DNA from 4 places in the Pigmentiphaga soli genome. Region 2 is predicted to be linked to each of the others. Evidence: predicted binding sites of a transcription regulator. Region 2 holds the regulator's gene; each other region holds the start of a gene.

Region 1 (4,859 bases), on a different contig from region 2:
GCCGTTCGGTCGTCACCGGCCTGCGCTGCACCGCGCCCGACAAGGTGGCGGTGGGCATTGCTTTCACCATGCGCCAGATGCTCAAGCACGCATCGGCCGGACATTCGGAACGGCTGGTCAAGCATGCGGCCACCATCCGCACGCAAACCCGTCCGGGCGACTTCGTCGTGATGGATGCCGGCGGCTTCACCGACCTCAGCTCATGGGGCGAACTGCACAGCCGCCACTGCGTGCAGGCCGGCATCGCCGGGCTGCTGATCGACGGCTGCATCCGCGACGCCGCCAAGATCCGGCGGCTGGGCTTTGCCGCCTACTGCCGCGGCTTCACGCCGATCAAGAGCCAATGGGACTACGAAACCGTGTCGATCGGCGAGCCGGTCATGATCGGCCGCGTGCAGATCCGCCCCGGCGACCTGATCGTGGCCGACGAGGACGGCGCCATCGTGGTGCCGTTCGCGCAGCGGCTGGAAGTGCTGGAGGCGGGGTTGAAGATCGCCGACAAGGAAGACGCGTCGGCGGAACGGCAGGCGGGGTAAGGGACGCGCGGGCCCGGCGGCGGCGCAGCGAATCGCCGCGGCGGCACAATGGCCGCGGCGGCGCCGGCGGTGTATCAATCGCTCTTGCCCTGCCCGGGGGTGCTGCCGGCACCCGGCCCCAGCGCCCGCTGCATCAGCACCGTGTCCACCCAGCGGCCCAGCTTGAACCCCACCGCCCGCAAGGTGCCGGCCGGCTGGAAACCCAGGCGGCGGTGCAGCGCGATCGACCCGGCATTGGCGCTGTCGCCGATCACGGCCAGCATCTGGCGCCACGGCCCGCGCTCGCAGCGGGCGATCAGTTCGGCCAGCAATGCGCTGCCGATGCCGCGGCCGGACAGGCCGTAGCCGACGTAGACCGAGTCTTCGATCGTGAACCGGTAGGCCGACCGCGCCCGGTAGGCGGTGGCATACGAGTAGCCCACCACCCGCCCATCCAGTTCGGCCGCCAGGTACGGCAGCCCCGCCGCCAGCACCGCCTCGCGCCGCGCCGCCATCTCGTCGGCCGACGGCGGCACTTCTTCGAACGTGGCCAGCCCGTTCAGCACGTAGTGGGCGTAGATGGCCCGGATGGCGGGCATGTCGGCAGGGGTTGCGTCGCGGACGGCAACGCGGGCGCCCGGGTACGGGGCAGCGGACAGAGACATGATGTTCCGGCTTCGTGAGCAAGGTCGCAGCCGGCATGGTAGTGCAGTTCAGGCCGCCTGCGCCATGGCGTCCGGAATCGTCTCCACGTCGGCCAGCCACGCCCCCGCGTCGGCATCGCTGGGCGCGCGGTAGTCGCCGCGCGGCGACAGCGAGCCGCCCGACCCCACCTTGGGCCCGTTCGGCAGGCAGCTGCGCTTGTATTGCATGTCCTGGATGAAGCGCTTCACGAACACGCGCAGCCAGTGCTTGATGTCGCCGATGCCGTAGGCGTGGCGCAGTTCGGCCGGCATGTCGGGCCAGCGGCCGCGGGTGGCGTCGTGCCATGCGTGCCAGGCCAGGAAGGCGATCTTCGATGGCCGGAAGCCGAAGCGCAGCAGGAAGTACAGGTTGAAGTCCTGCAGTTCGTAGGGCCCCACCGAATCCTCCGAGCGCTGCACGCCGCCGGGCACGAGCTCGGGGCTGATCTCGGTGTCGAGCACGTCTTTCAGCACCGGCCCCAGCGCCGGCCCGAACGGCGCCGCGTCCGCGGCCCAGCGGATCAGGTACTGCACCAGCGTCTTCGGTACGCTGCCATTGACGCCGTAGTGCGACATGTGGTCGCCCACGCCGTAGGTGCACCAGCCCAGCGCCAGCTCGCTCAGGTCGCCGGTGCCCACCACCAGCGCGCCGTGCATATTGGCCAGCCGGAACAGGTGGCTGGTGCGTTCGCCGGCCTGCACGTTCTCGAAGGTCACGTCGTAGCGTTCCTCGCCGCTCGCGTAGGGGTGGCCGATGTCTTCCAGCATTTGCCGGCAGCTGGGCCGGATGTCGATTTCGAGCGCCTTGCAGCCGATGCCGGCCATTAGCGCGTTGGCCTGCGCGCGGGTACGCTCGCTGGTGGCGAAGCCGGGCATCGATACGGCCACGATGTTCTCGCGCGGCAGGCCGAGCTTGTCGACCGCGCCGGCGCACACCAGCAGGGCATTGCAGGAATCCAGCCCGCCCGACACGCCGATCACCAGTTTCTTGATGCCGGCCGAGCGCATCCGCGTGACCAGACCCTGCACCTGGATCGCATGGATCTCTTCGCAGCGCTCGTTGCGCTTGACCGGGTCGGCCGGCACGTAGGGGAAGCGGCCGTATTCGCGATCGAGCAGGATGCGGCCGGCGCGGTCCAGTTTTTCATCGATCACCACGGTGCGGAACTCGGCGCAGGCCTGCCGGTGCCGCAGCACCGACTGCGAGAAACTGGTCTGCCGCGCGCGCTCCTGCGCCAGCCGGTCGAGGTCGACGTCGGCGCAGATCAGCTGCGAGTCGTCCAGGAAACGCTCGGTCTCGCGCAGCAGGGTGCCGTTCTCGCACACCATGCCGTGGCCGTCCCAGGCCAGGTCGGTGGTGGATTCGCCGTAGCCGGCGGCGCTGTAGGCGTAGGCGGCCAGGCAGCGTGCCGACTGGTTGCCCACCAGCTCGCGCCGGTAGTCGGCCTTGGCGATGGTGACGTTGGAAGCCGACAGGTTCAGCAGCAGCGTGGCGCCGGCCAGCGCGCCGAACGACGACGGCGGAATCGGCGTCCACAGGTCTTCGCAGATCTCCACGTGGAAGCGCAACAGCGGCTGGTCGGGCACGTCGAACAGCAGCCGGTCGCCGCAGGGCACGCCCTGCTGCCCCAGCAGCGACAGTTCGCGCCGCCGCAGGCAGTCGCCGGAGGCGAACTGCCGCATCTCGTAGAACTCGCGGTAGTTGGGCAGGTAGGTTTTCGGCACGATGCCGGCCAGCCGCCCGCGGTGCACCACCGCCGCGCAATTGAACAGCATGCCGTCGATGCGCAGCGGCAGGCCCACCACCGCGATCAGCGGCAGTTCGCGCGAGGCCTCGAGCACCGCCTCCAGCCCGCGCAGGCAGCCGTCCAGCAGCGGCTGCTGCTGGAACAGGTCGTCGCACGAATACGCCGACAGGCCTAGTTCGGGGAACAGGGCGACGAGCGCGTGCCGGCCGGCGGCCTCGCGCATCGCGGCGATGGTCTGCGCGGTGTTGAAGGCCGGGTCGGCCACGCGCAGCCGCGGCACCGCCACGGCCACGCGCACGAAATCGTGGCGGTGGAGGTTGAAGAATTCAGGCGTCGGTTTCATCGCGGTTCTGGGCATGGAATCCGTTTGATCGTAATCAAGGCAGCGGGGCCGGATCGGCTCAATATGTCACAAACAGGCGGCGGCGAGCGCAGGCGGCCGCATGGCCGCGTCTTCCAGGAGTTTGCCATGTCCGTACCCAGCCCTTATCCCAACCCGACGCAGCTTGCGCTGCTCGAACAGGCGCTCATCCGCCGCGAACTGGCTGCGCGCGAGGAAGCCGGCCGCAAGGCACAGGAGCTGGCCGACGAATCGTATGCCGAATTGTCCGGGGCGGCAGGCGACCAGGGCGACGCCTCGGGCGGCGACCTGCTGGTCGACCTCGACCACGCGGCGGTGGGCTTGCAGCTGGAAGTACTGCGCGACGTGGCCGCGGCCCGCGCCCGCATCGCCGCGGGCACCTATGGCCAGTGCGTGAACTGCGGCGACGACATCGAGTACGCCCGGCTGCTGGCCTATCCCACCGCCAAGCGCTGCCTGTCGTGCCAGGAAGTGCACGAGCGGCGCGCGGGCCTCGTGCACAGCACGCTCTAATCCAGCGTAATCGCGCCGTCTTTCAGCACCTGGCCCCACTTCGCCGATTCCTTTTTCAGGTGCTCGCCGAACTGCTGCGGCGTGCTGGCGATGACGTCCAGGCCCATTTCCTGCAGCCGCTTGGAGATTTCCGGATCCCTCGCGGTTTCCTGCACTTTCTGGCTGAGCAGTTGCACGATCGCGTCGGGCGTGCCCTTCGGCGCCAGCATCCCGTGCCAGGTGCTGAACTCGTAGCCCGGCACGCCGGCCTCGGCCACGGTGGGCAGGTCGGGATAGACGGGCGAGCGGACGGAGCTGGTCACGCCCAGCGCGCGCAGTTGGCCGCTCTTGACGAAGGCGGCGCTTTCCGAGACGTTGGAGAACATGATGCCGACCTCGCCGCTGACCACCGCCGCCACAGCCGGGCCGCCGCCCTTGTACTGGATGGCCTGCAGCTTCACGCCGGCCAGCTTGTTGAACAGCTCGCCGGAGATGTGCGGATTGGTGCCGGCGCCTGCCGCGGAGTAGTCGAGCTGGCCGGGCTTGGACTTGGCCACCTCGATCAGCTCCTTGACGGAATTCACCGGCATTTTCTTCGGGTTGACGACCAGCACCGACGGCGACGCCACCACTAGCGAAATCGGCACGAAATCGTTCAGCGGCGAATAGGGCAGCTTCTTGTACATGTACTGATTGGCCACGAACGGAATCGTGTTCAGCATCAGCGTGTAGCCGTCGGGCGCGGCGTTCTTGACGGCTTCGATGCCGATGATGCCCGAGGCGCCGGCCCGGTTCTCGACCACCACGCTCTGGCCGAGCTTTTCCGACAGCTTGGGCGCGATCACCCGCGCGATGATGTCGACGCTGCCGGCGGGGGCGAAGGTCACGATCAGGCGGATGGGTTTGTTGGGGTAGGCGGCCTGGGCCGCCGCGAAGCGCGCCGGCACGCAGGCCGTGATGGAGAGTGCCGCAAGCGCTATGATTTTTTTCATCGTCTCACTCCGTGTGGGGGAGGAGGCATTGTGCGGCGGCAGGGCGGGTTCGGCAAGCCTGCCGCCCG
Region 2 (4,859 bases):
CCTTCGCCGCCGGCGCCTCGGGCTACCTGACCAAGGAAAGCGCCACCAAGGAACTGGTGGCGGCCGTGGCCAAGGTCGCCGCCGGCGGCGTATACGTGAGCCTGGCGATGGCCGAGCAGTTCGCCCGCGGCCTGACGGGCGCCGCCGACCGGCTGCCGCACGAGCGGCTGTCGGACCGCGAATTCGACGTGTTCCGCCGGCTGGTCGACGGCCAGCCACTGGGCGACATCGCCCGCGAGCTGTCGGTCAGCAGCAAGACGGTCAGCACCTACAAGATGCGCATCCTCGAGAAAATGCAGTTGCAGAGCGACGCGGCGCTGGTGCGCTACGCGATCCGGCACAAGCTGTTCGAAGAAGGGATTTGACCAAAGGGTTTTGACCCCCCCCCCTACGCGCTTCGCGCGCCCCCCAGGGGGCGATGCGGGCGGACCGGCGGAGCCGGATCCGCCGCATCCTGGATGAGGGCGGCTTGGAGGGGCGAATCGTCGTCGCGCTTGTCAGGATTTTCTTACACGGGCCGCCGCTCTCCTTACGCGATTTTCCGTAGCGCCTGATTTCGCGCGGACGGCGGCCGGCCGATACTGTGGCCATGCAAGCGATCGCCTCTCCTTCCTCGCTGAAAGTCTTCCTGGTCGACGACTCGCCGTTGATCTGCCAGCGGCTGTCCACGCTGCTGGGCGCGATCCCGGGCGTGCAGGTGATCGGCACCGCCGCCACCCAGGACGAAGCCCGGCAGCTGGAATCCAACCATGCCGACGTCGCCATCGTCGACATGCAGCTGCGCGACGGCAGCGGGATCAACGTCTTGCGCAACATCTCGGCCAGCGGACGGGCCATCGTGCCGATCGTGCTGACCAACTACGCCGACGCCCAGTTCCGCAGGCAATGCCTGCAGGAAGGCGCCCGCTTCTTCTTCGATAAATCGACCGAGTTCGGCCGGGTCCGCGACACCATCCGGCAGATGGCCGAGGCGCGGTCGGCCGGCCACCCAGGAGCCTCGTCATGATGCCGATTTCCGTCGCCCCGATGCCCGCCGCCGCCCCGCCGCAGCGCGAAGCCGTGCGGCACGGCAGCGTCAATTGTTCCAGCTGCGCGATGCGCAACGTCTGCATGCCCTGCGGCATGTCGGAGGAAGACTTCGCGCGGCTCGACGAGCTGATCCTGACCTCGCGCAAGGTACGCCGCGGCGAAGTGCTGTACCGCACCGGCGACCCGTTCCAGAGCATCTACGCGATCAAGGCCGGTTCGTTCAAGACCGTGGTCACGCTGCGCGACGGGCGCGAACAGATCACCGGCTTCCACATCGTGGGCGAGCCGCTGGGCATGGACGGCATCTGCAACGAACAGCACACCTGCGACGCGATCGCGCTTGAAGACAGCGTGCTGTGCATCATCCCGTTCCGCGTGCTGGAGTCGCTGTGCCGCGAGCTGCGGCCGATGCAGCGCCACGTGCACCGGCTGATGAGCGGCGAGATCATCCGCGAGTCGGGCCTGATGATGCTGCTGGGCAGCATGTGCGCCGAAGAGCGGGTGTCGGCCTTCCTGCTGAACATCTCGCAGCGCCTGCAGGCGCGGCGCTTCTCGGGCACCGAGTTCAACCTGCGCATGACGCGCGAGGAAATGGGCAGCTTCCTGGGCCTGAAGCTGGAAACCGTCAGCCGGATGCTGTCGAAATTCCAGAAAGAGAAGCTGATCGACGTGCAGGGCAAGCTGATCCGCATCCTGGACGCCGACGGGCTGCGCCGCGTGTAGCAGGCGGGCCCGGGGTTGCGGGCCTCAGCTCTTCTTGCTCATCGAATCCAGCCGCGCCCTGAGCTGGGCGGCCGGGATCGCGCCGCTGACGCGGCTGTCGTCGCCGAAGAAGATGGTGGGCGTGCCGGTCACGTTCAGCTTCTTGCCCAGCGCCAGCACGGCCTCCAGCGGCGCATTGCAATTGCCCGACGGCGGCGTCTTGCCGTTGAGCATCCAGTCGTCCCAGGCCTGGCCGGGGTTGGACGAACACCAGACGTCGCGCGCCTTGGTGGACGAATCGGGCGCCAGGATGGGATACAGGAAGGTGTAGATCGTGACGTTGGAGACGTCCTGCAGCGAGTGCCGCAGCTGCTTGCAGTAGCCGCAGTTCGGGTCCTCGAACACCGCCATGCGCCGCGAACCGTCGCCGCGCACCTGCTTGACGGCCAGGTTCAGCGGCAGCTCGTCGAACTTGACCGCCAGCAACTGCTCCATCCGCTCGCGCGTGACGTTCTTCTTGCTGGCGGCGTCGATCAGATTGCCGTTGAGCACGTAGCTGACCTTGTCGTCGGTGTACAGCAGGGTGGTGCCCAGGCGGACCTCGTACAGGCCGTAGGGCGTGCGGGACACGCCGTCGATGTCGACGTTGCCGAAGCGCTGCACGAACAGCTTGCGCACGTTCTGTTCGGCCGGCGACATGGCCGGCGCGGTAGCCGGCTGCCCCCACGACGACAACGCCGCCAGGCCCAGCACGGCGCCCAGCGCCAGCGAAATCCATCGGTTTTTCATTGCATCTCCTGTCGCTGCCGGACGCCGCCGCGCGGCCGCGCCCGGACGTTCATCGCCCCGAGGCGCCGTCGATCAGCGCCCGTTTGAGCAAGGGTAGCCGGTCTATGGCGTTCATGCCAGCATTGCGCAGCCACGCCACCGGCGGCGCATGGCTGCCGAACAGGCGCTGCAGGCCGTCGGTGACGGCGCGCATGGCCAGCAGCGGCTCGGCCCGCTCGCGTTCGTAGCGGCGCAGCACGCGAGCATCGTTCACCTGCCTGTAAGTTTCGCGGCCGGCGACGGCCCGCGCCAGCGCGCGCACGTCGCCCAGGCCGAGGTTGAGCCCCTGTCCGGCCAGCGGGTGCACCAGGTGCGCGGCGTCGCCCACCAGCGCCACGCCGGCGCCGTCGGTCAGGCGCGAGACGGTCTGCAGCGCGAGCGGAAAGCCCAGCAGCGGCCCGCGCGCGGCCAGCGCGCCGAAGCGCAGGCCGGTGGCCTGCGCCAGCAGCTCGGGCACCGCGGCGGCCTGGCCGTCGGCCGGCAGGTCGAGCAGCGCGCGCGCGCGGGCGGTCGGCATCGACCACACCATCGACACCTGGGGCGCGCCGGCGACGTCGGGCATCGGCAGCAGCGCCAGCACGCCGTCGCCGGTGAACCACTGGCAGGCCCGCCCCTGGTGCGGCAGTTCGGCCGTGAAATGCATGACCAGCGCGATCGTGTCGTAGTCGCGGCGCCGCATCGCGATGCCCGCGGCCGCGCGCAACGGCGAACGGGCGCCGTCGGCGGCCACCGCCAGCCGGCACGCCAGCCGCTGGCCGCCAGCGGTCAGCAGCACCGATTGCCCGCCGGCATCGGCTTCGCGGCCGGCCAGCGTGTCGGCCAGCCACGGCACGCCGGACCATTGCACCGCCTGCCGCAGCACCCGCTCCAGTTCGGTCGACTCGGCGATCCAGGCCAGGCAGTCGTAGCCGCCCTGCCAGGCCGACAGGTGCAGGTGGCCGGCCGGCATGCGCAGCGGACCGGGCGCCGGGCCGTCGCCGGCGATCTCCATCGCGCGGACTTCGGCCAGGCGATCGGCAGGCAGCGTGTCCCACACGCCCAGTTCGGCCAGCAGGTCGCGGCTGGCGACCGACAGGGCATAGACGCGCGGATCGAAAACGTCGCCGGCCGGCGGCAGCGGGGCCTTCGGGCCGAGCAGCGCGACGCGCTGGCCGGTCCGCGCCAGCGCCAGCGCGCAGGCCAGGCCGACGATGCCGGTGCCGACCACGGCGATGTCGGCCTGCTGAGGAAAGGAAGCCATCGTGAGGCGGGGCAGCCGCTGTGATGAGATAGCGCAAGTGTACCGCCGCCGCATCCCGGCCCGGCGCTTCCCCGGGGCCGCGGGTGGCGGCGCGGCGGCGTCCTGCCGGCGGGATCGGCGGCCCGTTAGGCCAATAGTCATGCGAGTAACAGATGTATGGGTCGGCTAAGCATGCTGCGCCGCAGCGGAGAGATACGCTAAGGTGTGGCCTTTCCGCCACCCATACCAAGGAGAGCTCTATCGATGACCAAGACCCGTCACCTCGTTTCCGCCGCCGCCCTGCTCGCCTGCAGCCACGCCTGGGCGCAGGCGCCGATGAAGCCCGACGGCGCCTGGCGCGGCGCCGTCAATGCCGGCCTCAGCTTCGCCAAGGGCAACACCGATGCGACCAGCGTCAACGTCGACGCCAACGCCGGCCGGGCCACCCAGGACGACCGCCTGAATTTCTATCTCACCTCGCTATACGGCACCAAGAAGGACAACGGCGTCAGCGATGAAACCGCCAACCTGCTGCGCCTGGGCGGCAAATACGATCGCGACCTGACCGGCCGCGTCTTCGCCTTCGGCTCTCTCGACGCCGAACACGACAAGCTGCAAGAGCTGGACCTGCGCACCGTGCTGGCCGGCGGCGCCGGCTACCACGTCATCAAGAACGAGAACACGCTGTTCGATCTCTTCAGCGGCTTGTCGTACAACCGGGAAAAATTCACCACCGAAACGCGCAACTCGCTCGAGGTGCTGCTGGGCGAGGAATCGAACCACAAGCTGACTGAGACTTCGTCTTTGCACCAGCGCTTCGCGGTCTATCCCAACGTGAGCGACGGCGGCGAGTATCGCATCCAGTTCGATGCCGGGGTGACGACATCGATCACCCGGCGGATCGAGCTGAAGCTCACGCTCTCGAACCGCTATCAGAGCAATCCGCTGCCGGGCGTGAAGAAGAGCGATACGCTGCTGCTGACCAGCATCGGCTACCGCCTGGGACCAGATTAAAACGACCCCGGGGCGCAGCGGATCCGGCTTTGCCGGTCCGCCAGCGCTGCCCCTTGAGGGGCGCGGC
Region 3 (4,859 bases), on a different contig from region 2:
CGTCGTGGAACTGCTTGCCGAGATCTTGGGCGTCCACGACCAGCGGCCGGGCGGCTCCGGTCATGAACGATCCTTGCCGTCCGCCGCCGGCGCCAGGTCGATGCGCACCGTGGCCGGCATGCCCAGGCGCAGCGTGTCGTCCGGATCGTCGACCAGGATGCGGATCTCGTAGACCAGGTCGGTGCGCAGATCTTCGGTCTGCACGGTCTTGGGCGTGAACTCGGCCACCGACGAGATGAAGCCGATGCGCCCGGCGATCGGCGAGCCGGGCGCGCTGTCGGTGGTGACCGACGCCGCCATGCCTTGCCGGATGCGGCTCAGGTGGGGTTCGTCGACATAGGCCCGGACCCACTTGGGATCGGTCAGCGCCAGGGTGTAGGCGGGCCGCTGCGGCGAGGCCATGTCGCCCGGCTCCAGCAGCCGCGCCCGCACCACGGCCGCCTGCGGCGCCTTCAGTTCGGCCAGGTCGATGCGATGCTGCAGCAGGGCCTGCTCGGCCCGCGCCGCTTCCAGCTGCGCTTCGGCGCGGGCGATGTCTTCGCGGCGCGGCCCGACCCGGGCCAGCCGCTCGGCCTGGCGCTGCGCCTGGAGCCGGGCCTGCGCCACCTGCATCTGGGCGCGGGCGTTGTCGAGCTCCACCCCGGCGACCGCCTGCCCGCCGGTGCTGGCGGCGGCTTGTTGCAAGCGGTCCAGCTGCAGGCGGCTGCGTTCGACCTCGGCCCGCGCGGCGGCGACCTCGGCGCTTGCCTGCCGGATCTCCTCCGGCCGGCTGCCATTGCGCAACGCCAGCAGCGACTGTTCCAGCACCGCCACCTGGGCCGCGGCCTGCGCCAGTTGCAGACGCGCGGTGCGCGTGTCCAGCACCGCCAGCACCTGGCCGGCCTGCACCCGGTCGCCCTCCTCCACCCGCATCTGCGCCACGCGGTCGCTGCCTTCGAACGCCAGGGAGATCTGGCGGATGTCGACGTTGCCGTACAGGGTAAGGCTGCCGTCGTCCGGCCGGGAGCCCCACAGAAACCAGACGGCGGCGATGCCGGCCGCCAGCAGCACCGCAAGGACAAGAAGCTTCTTGATCATGAAGAAAGGATCCAGGTATCCGTCAATCCGAATACTAATGGGCCAGACGCCCTCGCGGGCGGGCTGCCCCGCGGGAAGGCCGCATGCGGCGGAAGGCGGCGATAAGAATCAGGCGAAACGCATCGAGACGACATTGCCCTTTGCATCGCGCGCGGACTTCAATATATTAATGAGAACCATTCCCAGCCCAATGCACGGCAATCGTCCGGCCCTTGACGCCGATCAAGACCGGCCCGGACGCCCTGACTGACCATCCGGTACGCGCCGCGCAGCCCATCCGCGGCGGCCGCCGCCGGCCATACTCCTGAAAGAGGATCGAATCGACCCATGACGATGCCCGTCCAGCCCCTTCCTTCAGGCGAGCCGCTGCCGCCCCGGAAGATCCTGCGTTCCTGGCTGGAACCGCAATCCCGGCGCACGACGGCCCGGCCCATTGCCCTGCTGCTGCTGGATTACGTCCTGCTGGCCGGGCTGCTGGCGCTGGTCATATTCGCGCGCAGCACGGCGCTGAAACTGGCCGGCGCGCTGGCCGCGGGCTTCGTCATCGGGCGGCTTTTCATCATCGGCCACGATGCCTGCCACCAGAGCCTGACGCCGCACCGCGCCCTCAACAAATGGCTGGGCCGCCTCGCCTTCCTGCCGTCGCTGACGCCCTACAGCCTGTGGGAAGTCGGGCACAACGTGGTGCACCACGGCTACACGAACCTGAAGGGCGTCGATTTCATCTGGGCGCCGCTCAGCCTGGCGGAATTCCGCGCGCTGCCGCGGCCGCGCCAGTGGCTGGAACGCCTCTATCGAAGCGGGTGGGCGCCGGGCCTCTACTACATGGTGGAGATCTGGTGGCGCAAGATGTTCTTTCCGGGCAAGGCGGCGATGCCCAGCCGGCGGCCGGTATTCTTCAAGGACTGCTGGCTGGTGGCGCTGTTCGGCGCCGGCTGGCTGGGCGTGCTCGCATGGGCCGCCGTCGCCACCGGCCAGCCGGTGCATTGGCTGCTGGTATTCGGGTTTCTGGTGCCGTTCCTGTTCTGGTGCTCGATGATCGGCTTCGTGGTCTACGTTCACCATACCCACGAACGCGTGCGCTGGTACGACGACCGGTCGGCCTGGAGCCGCGCGCAGCCCTTCGTGACGACCACCGTGCACCTGACCTTCAGGTGGCGTGTAGGAGCGCTGCTGCATCACATCATGGAGCACACCGCCCATCACCTGGACATGGGCATTCCTCTGTACAAGCTGAAGGAAGCGCAGGCCCGGCTCGAAGAACTGCTGCCGCAGCGCATCGTGATCCAGCCTTTCTCGTGGCGCTGGTACTTCGCGACCGCCCGCCGCTGCAAGCTGTACGATTTCAAGGCCGAGCGGTGGACGGGGTTCGACGGCTCGCGGCCGCCAGCGCAGCAGCTCCGGCCCGAGTAGCGCCGCCATCACCTGCGCGGCCCTGCCCGACCTCGCTCGATGAAGTCCACGCTTATGAAAGGACAGATATGGCCAAGACATCGACTCTGCTCACTATCGGAATACTGGGACTTGCGGCTACGGCCATTGCCGCTTGCCAGAGCGTTACGGGGCAGGATGGCGCAGGGCCCGGCGTTTGCCGACGTGACGCCGCCACCTCCTTGAAGGGCAAGGATCGACTGACAGACGAGCAAGCCAGGCAGGCAACCGGCGCAACCATTGTTCGCCAGGTCACGCCCGGCCAAGCCGTAACGATGGACTATCGTCAAGAGCGTGTGACGATAGAAACCGATCCTGAAACGGGCAAGATCGTTCGCGCCATCTGCGGTTAGGGCAGGAAGTCGTTCTGGGCTGACGTGGATATCGAATCGTTCTGCCGACTCGGAGGCATCAGCCTCTGGCCGCGATCCATTCCTGGATCGCGGCCAGGGAATTTCGGTAGTAGTGCTCGAGATTTTCCATGTTCACGTAGCCCAGATGGGGGGTCAACGTGACATTGGGAAGGCTCCGCAGGCGGTCGTGGCGCGGCAGCGGCTCGACCGGGAAGACATCCAGGCCCGCTCCCCCGATGCGCCGCTCCCGCAGGGCAGCATACAAGGCCTCGTGATCGACCAGGCCGGCCCGCGAGGTATTTACCAGGAAAGCGCCCGGTTTCATCCATCCGATGGCCGTCGCGTCGACCAAATGGCGGGTGCTTTCCGCCAGCACCATGTGGATGCTGATGGCGTCGCAGGTGGAGAACAGCGTCTGCTTGTCCACCCATGCGAAGCCCGCATCGGCGGCACGCTGGACATCCAGGTTCGGACTCCATGCGACGACCTCCATGTCGAAGGCCTTGCCGACCCTTCCCACCGCCTTTCCCAGGGGGCCGAGGCCGACCACGCCTAGCCGCTTGCCAGCCAGCCTCACGGGTATGCCAGTCTGCCAATGGCCGCGCCGCATGGACGCGTCTTCGAGGGTGAGGTTCTTGAACAGCGCCAGAAGGTGGGCCCAGGCCAGCTCGGCCGTCGCATGGGCCGATACTGCATGCCCTAGCGCGAATTTCAGGGTCACGCCGTTGTCCGCGCATGCCTGGGCGTCGATGGCCAGGTTGCGCTTGCCCGTGCTGACGAGCAAGCGCAGCCTGGGCAGGGCCTCGATCACGGCACGCGGAAACCTCGTTCGCTCGCGCATGGCCACGATGACGTCGAACGGTTGCAGCTCTGCCACCAGGCCCGGGCCGTCGATATGCTCCGTAAAGACCTGTACTGACGTTGCGCTTCCGAGCACGGACCAGTCCACGAGCTGGCGCGACAGGCCGTGGTAGTCGTCAAGAATCGCTATATGCATTTCCCGCTCTCAGTACCGGGACGAGCCTGATCAATGCCATTCCGGACGCAAAGGCCGCCGTGCGCGCCTGGAATGAGCAGCGCTATTCGTTTGCGGTCAGGCCGGTTGCCTTGACGGCCGCCGCCCATTTGAGAAGTTCGTCGTGGATACGTTGGCCAAACGCTTCCGGCGTCGAACCGGCGGGTTCGAGTCCGTTGTTGCTTAGAACATTGATGAATTCGGGATCGCTTTTTAGCGCGCGGTTGATTTCATTGTTCAGCCGGGCCACGATTTGCTTGTCCATGCCCGCGGGGCCAAGCAGACCGTACCAGGTCGCTATGTCGTAGTCCTTGAAGCCGGACTCGATCATGGTCGGCACATCGGGGAGCGACGGCAGACGCGTCGCGGTGGTCACCGCCAACGGGCGCAGTTTGCCAGTGCGGATATTGGTTACGGACGACAGCATGTTGTTGAACATGAAGGAAACATGCCCGGCGATCAAATCGACGGTCGCTGGTGCTCCGCCCTTGTAGGGAATGGTGGTGAAGTTGACGCCGGATTCCGCCTTGAACATTTCGCCGGCCAAGTGCGGCAAACTGCCAAGATCCATTGCCGCATAACTGGGAGGAGCAGGCTGCTTCTTCGAGTAATCGATCAGTTCCTGCACCGAGTTGACTGGCAGAGCGGTCGGCACGACAAGCACGAAGCCACCCGTGGCGACCAGATTGATGGGCGTAAAGTCGCGCTCCGTATCGTATTTCATGTGCTTGTTCACGGCCGGACTGATCACGTGGGTCGCCGGTACCATCAGCAGCGTATAGCCGTCGGGTTTCGCGCGCGCGACGGCCTGAGCGGCGATCATGCCGGCCGCCCCGGGGCGATTCTCGACGATGAACGGCTGGCCGAGGGCCTCGTTAAGTTTCTTGGCAACGATTCTGGCCACGGCGTCGGTTGGGCCGGAGGCCGCATTACCTACCAGGATCTGCACGGGTCTTGCAGGGTATGCTTGCTCTTGAGCAAAT
Region 4 (4,859 bases), on a different contig from region 2:
TGCGCGATCACGCCGTGGAAACGCGACGAGGCGGCGAATTCCGGGTCGACGTGCTGCGGGTTGACGTCGCCCGACAGGATGGCGAACAGCTGGATGTCTTCGACGCTCAGCGTGCGTTCGATGGTGGCGCTGTCGCCGACGGCGATTTCATCGAAGACCTTGTTGCGGATCATCTGCAGCGCCGGAACCGCCGCCGGCTCGCCGCCGCTACTTGGCACGGGCGGCCCCCTTTTTCGCGCCGTCGGCGGCGTCGGCCGGCAGCATGCCGGCCTGGCGCAGGAAGTCGCCGAAGGCGGTGTTGAAGGGCGCCACCTCGCCGTTGCCGCCGAAGGCCTGCGCCGTGTCCTTCTGCCAGGCCTGGAAGGCGTCCTGCAGGCCGGAGGCGAAGGCGGCCTGGCTGGCGATGGCCACCTGCGCCGCCGCCTGGCCGTCGCCGAGCCGCTGCTGGAACACGCCGCGCGCCGATTCGCCGGACAGGGTGGCGAACGAGGGCCAGTCGTGGATCCGGGTCAGCCGCTCGGCGCACGATTTCGATTCGGCGCAGCGGGCGTCGACCACCTTGGCGCCCAGGTCGAACCATTGGCGCACGCTGTCCTGCATCAGGCCGGCGGTGCGCAGCACGAATTCCATGTTGGCCTTGTGCAGGGCCAGGGGCAGATCGCTGGGGTTGCTCATGATGTTCTCCTGATAGTGGGCGGCCGGGGGCGTCAATTGAGCACGTGATAGCCGCAGTCGACGTACAGCGTGCCGCCGGTGATGGCGCCGGCCGCATCGCTCGCCAGAAAGGCGCACAGGGGGCCGACGTCGTCGATCGACAGCGGCCGCCGCATCGGCGCCCGGCGCTGGCTGTCGGCCAGCAGCCGGTCGAAATGGGCGATGCCCGAGGCCGCCCGGGTGGCCACCGGCCCGGGCGACACCGCGTTGACGCGGATGCCGGCCGGGCCAAGCTCGGCGGCCAGGTAGCGCACCGTGGATTCGAGCGCCGCCTTGACCGGCCCCATCAGGCCGTAGTCGTCGATGACCTCTTCGGCGCCCAGGTAGCTCATCGTCATCAGGCTGCCGCCGCCCTGCATCAGCGGCTCGGCCAGCCGGGCCATGCGGATGAAGGAATGGCAGGACACATCCATCGCGCGGGCGAAGCCGGCGGCCGAGGTGTCGACCACGCGCCGCTGCAGGTCTTCCCTGGGCGCATAGGCGATCGAATGGAGCGCGAAGTCGAGCCGTCCCCACTGCCTGGCGACGGCGTCGAACACCGCCTCCAGCTGGCCTTCCCGTTCGACGTCGAGCGGCAGGCGGATCGGGGCCTGCACGGCTTCGGCCAGCGGCTCCACGTACGGCCGCGCCTTGTCGTTGAGCCAGGTGACGGCCAGTTCGGCGCCGGCCGCGCGGAAAGCCCGGGCGCAGCCCCAGGCGATGCTTTCGTCGTTGGCGATGCCGACCACCAGTCCCTTCTTGCCCTGCAGCGTCGACGCGTCCATGGTCACTTCTCCAGCACGTATCGGCCCGGCGCGTCGCCGAGCACAGGGTAGCCGCGGCGCGGCGCGCCCATGCGGGGCGGCGCGCCAGGATCGGCAGAGCGCTGCCGCAGCCATTGCACCCACTCGGGCCACCAGGAACCTTCGGCCACCGGCGCCAGGCCGAGCCATTCTTCCGGCGCCACGTAGGGCGCGCCGGCCGGGTGCGTGAGCAGGCGGTAGTGGCGGCGCGGATGGCCCGGCTCGCTGACGATGCCGGCGTTGTGGCCGCCGCTGGTCAGCACGAAGGTGATCTCGGCCAGGGTCTGGTATTGCAGCTTGAACACGGAGCGCCAGGGCGCGACGTGGTCGGTCTCGGTGCCCACCATGAACACCGGCAGCGTGAGGTCGGCCAGGGCCACCGGGCGGCCGCGCACCGGATAGCGGCCCTGCGCCAGGTCGTCGTGGAGGAACAGCCGCCGCAGGTACTGGCCGTGCATCTTCGCCGGCATGCGGGTGGCGTCGGCGTTCCAGGCCATCAGGTCGTTCATCGCCGGCCGTTCGCCCAACAGGTAGTCGCCCACCAGGCGCGACCACAGCAGGTCGTAGGAACGCAGCATCTGGAAGGCGCCCGCCATCTGGCCGGCGGTCAGGTAGCCGGTGCGCGCCATCTGGGCCTCGAGCAGCGATACTTCGCTTTCGTCGATGAACAGTCCCAGTTCGCCCGGTTCGGCGAAATCGGTCTGCGCCGCGAACAGCGTCATCGTGGCCAGCCGGTGGTCGCCGTCGCGCGCCATCGCGGCGGCGGCGATCGCCAGCAGCGTGCCGCCCAGGCAATAGCCCACCGCATGCACCGGCTGCTGCGGCACGATGGCGTTGACGGCGTCCAGCGCCGCATGGAAGCCCTCTTCCAGGTAGTCGTCCATGCCCAGGTCGCGCTCGGCCTCGCCGGGGTTCTTCCACGAAATGCAGAATACCGTGCGGCCCTGCGCCACCAGGTAGCGGATCAGCGAGTTGTGCGGCGACAGGTCGAGGATGTAGTACTTCATGATCCAGGCCGGCACGACCAGCAGCGGCTCGGGGTGCACCTGCGCGCCGGCCGCGGCCGGCGCGTACTGGATCAGTTCCATCACGCGGTTGCGCAGCACCACCTTGCCGGGCGTGACGGCCACTTCGCGGCCGGGCACGAAATTCTCGGCGCCGGCCGGCGGCTCGCCGGCCAGCAGGCGGCGGGCGTCTTCGACCAGGTTCAGGTGGCCGCGCCACAGGTTGTTGCCGGCCTCCTCCATCGTGCGCCGCAGCACCACCGGGTTGGTGGGACCGAAATTGCCGGGCGACAGCATGTCGAGCCACTGGCGGGCGAAGAAGGCGACCAGCTGTTCATGGTGCGGCTCCACCCCGCGCACGCCGTGGGTGGCGCCGTCCCACAGTCGTTCGTGCAGCAGGAAGGACTGGTGCAGCAGGTTGAACGGCCATTGGCGCCAGGCCGGATCGGCGAAGCGGCGGTCGGTTACCGGCGGCACGGCCTGCGTCGGGGCGGCCAATGCGGCCCAGCGGTAGCCGACCAGCTGGGCCGCCTGGCAGGCGGCCTGCAGGCCCACCTGCAGGCCCTTGCCCGGCGACACGGCCAGGTGCGAGGCCCAGTCGAGCCAGGCCAGCGCCAGGGCCTGGGGCGACATCGATGCGGTCAGGCGCGCCAGCAGCGCGCGCGTGCCGAGGTCTATCCTGGCCGCGAAGCCGTCGGCGGGCGAAGATTCAAGGGTCATCGAAAGGCCTCGGAGAAGACCGCGGGCGCTCCGCGGCGGGACGGCGGCGCGCCCCTGACTGCGGATATTGTCCATCGCATGGTGCGCGGCGATTTGACATGCGTCAATAACATGTTGCACCGCGCAAGAGCTCACGGCTCCACTTGGCGCCCCCCATCCAGGACGCCGCGGCTCCGGCTCCGCCGGTCCGCCAGCGTCGCCCCTTGAGGGGCGCGCGAAGCGCGTAGGGGTGGGCTAGCCTTGAGGTACATTCAGGGCATCAGCCCGGCTAGCGGAGGCCGCCATGAAAGTCGCCGTTTTCAGCGCCCAGCGCTACGACCGCTTCTTCCTCGACGAAGCCAACCGCCTGCGCGCGGCGCAGGGCTTCGAGCTCGACTACCAGGAAGCCGCGCTGTCGGCGCAAACCGTTGCGCTGGCGCGCGGCTGCGACGCCGTCTGCGTCTTCGTCAACGACCGGCTCGACGCGCCGGTGCTGGAAGCGCTGGCCGGTGCCGGCGTGCGGGCCGTGCTGCTGCGCTGCGCGGGCTTCAACAACGTCGACGTGGCCGCCGCCGCCCGCCTGGGCCTGTTCGTGGCGCGCGTGCCGGCCTATTCGCCCGAGGCCGTGGCCGAGCACGCCATCGCGCTCATCATGACGCTGAACCGCCACACCCACCGCGCCTACAACCGCGTGCGCGAGGGCAATTTCGCGCTCGACGGCCTGCTGGGCATGACGCTGCACGGCAAGTCGGTCGGGCTGATCGGCACGGGCAAGATCGGCCTGGCCACGGCGCGCATCCTGAAAGGCATCGGCTGCCGGCTGCTGGGCGCCGATCCGTTCCCGTCGGAGGAATTCAAGACCCTGGGGGATTACGTCGGGCTCGACGAATTGCTGGCGCGGGCCGACATCGTCAGCCTGCACTGCCCGCTGACCGAAGACACGCGCCACATGATCGACGCGCGGGCGCTGGCCGCGATGAAGTCGGGCGCGATGCTGGTCAACACCTCGCGCGGGGCGCTGGTCGATACCCAGGCGGTGATCGCGGCGCTGAAATCCCGCCACCTGGGCTCGCTGGCGATCGACGTCTACGAACAGGAAAGCTCGCTGTTCTTCCGCGACCGGTCCGACGACATCATCGACGACGACGTGTTCCAGCGCCTGATGACCTTCCCCAACGTGCTGGTGACCGGGCACCAGGGCTTCTTCACGGCCGAGGCGCTGCGCGAGATCGCCGCCGTGACGCTGGACAATCTCGACGCCTTCGCCACCGGCCGGCCCTGTGAGAATATTCTCCCCCCTACGCGCTGACGCGCGCCCCCAGGGGGCGATGCGCGCGGACCGGAAGGGAAGCCCACCCCCGCGCGGCCTACGGCCGCTCCCCCCTCGAGGGGGCGATGCGCGCGGACCGGAAGGGAAGCCCACCCCCACGCGGCCTACGGCCGCCCCCCTCGAGGGGGCGATGCGCGCGGACCGGCGGAGCCGGATCCGCCGCATCCTGGATCAGAACACGCCGCCGACGCCGGCGAATACGCCCAGGCCCTGGCCGCTGCCGGCCACGCCGCCTTCCACGCTCCATGCGCCGCTGCTCGAAGTGTGCCGCAGGCTGATGCCCAGCGCGCTCTCGCCGCGGTAGTTGGCCACGTTGGCGGCGTAGCTGAA

What was found. Region 2 encodes FNR, which switches genes on or off when oxygen is low (the NO sensors DNR and NnrR bind a similar motif). Its sites were predicted from a motif close to TTGATNNNNATCAA; they were not measured.
Region 1: a site for FNR is predicted at 3,314-3,327, ahead of ABD927_RS21460 (TraR/DksA family transcriptional regulator). Genes of this name have one in related genera too.
Region 3: a site for FNR is predicted at 1,290-1,303, ahead of ABD927_RS05480 (fatty acid desaturase). Genes of this name have one in related genera too.
Region 4: a site for FNR is predicted at 3,314-3,327, ahead of ABD927_RS21075 (PHA/PHB synthase family protein). Genes of this name have one in related genera too.

The regions. Positions count from the first base shown of each region.
Region 1 covers NZ_BAABFO010000029.1:44,756-49,614, forward strand. Annotated here, with positions in the region: gene ABD927_RS21445 (RraA family protein) at 1-536, shown strand, start outside; gene ABD927_RS21450 (GNAT family N-acetyltransferase) at 611-1,180, opposite strand; gene ABD927_RS21455 (NAD(+) synthase) at 1,229-3,289, opposite strand; gene ABD927_RS21460 (TraR/DksA family transcriptional regulator) at 3,416-3,820, shown strand; gene ABD927_RS21465 (Bug family tripartite tricarboxylate transporter substrate binding protein) at 3,817-4,791, opposite strand.
Region 2 covers NZ_BAABFO010000040.1:7,864-12,722, forward strand. Annotated here, with positions in the region: gene ABD927_RS23775 (response regulator) at 1-365, shown strand, start outside; gene ABD927_RS23780 (response regulator) at 590-1,006, shown strand; gene fnr (fumarate/nitrate reduction transcriptional regulator Fnr) at 1,003-1,752, shown strand; gene ABD927_RS23790 (DsbC family protein) at 1,777-2,520, opposite strand; gene ABD927_RS23795 (FAD-dependent monooxygenase) at 2,570-3,799, opposite strand; gene ABD927_RS23800 (DUF481 domain-containing protein) at 4,043-4,792, shown strand.
Region 3 covers NZ_BAABFO010000004.1:117,564-122,422, forward strand. Annotated here, with positions in the region: gene ABD927_RS05470 (ATP-binding cassette domain-containing protein) at 1-64, opposite strand, end outside; gene ABD927_RS05475 (HlyD family secretion protein) at 61-1,077, opposite strand; gene ABD927_RS05480 (fatty acid desaturase) at 1,405-2,490, shown strand; gene ABD927_RS05485 (I78 family peptidase inhibitor) at 2,559-2,861, shown strand; gene ABD927_RS05490 (D-2-hydroxyacid dehydrogenase family protein) at 2,920-3,858, opposite strand; gene ABD927_RS05495 (Bug family tripartite tricarboxylate transporter substrate binding protein) at 3,941-4,859, opposite strand, start outside.
Region 4 covers NZ_BAABFO010000028.1:26,028-30,886, reverse strand. Annotated here, with positions in the region: gene ABD927_RS21090 (bifunctional enoyl-CoA hydratase/phosphate acetyltransferase) at 1-173, opposite strand, end outside; gene ABD927_RS21085 (phasin family protein) at 208-675, opposite strand; gene fabI (enoyl-ACP reductase FabI) at 708-1,478, opposite strand; gene ABD927_RS21075 (PHA/PHB synthase family protein) at 1,481-3,220, opposite strand; gene ABD927_RS21070 (2-hydroxyacid dehydrogenase) at 3,504-4,508, shown strand; gene ABD927_RS21065 (YadA family autotransporter adhesin) at 4,701-4,859, opposite strand, start outside.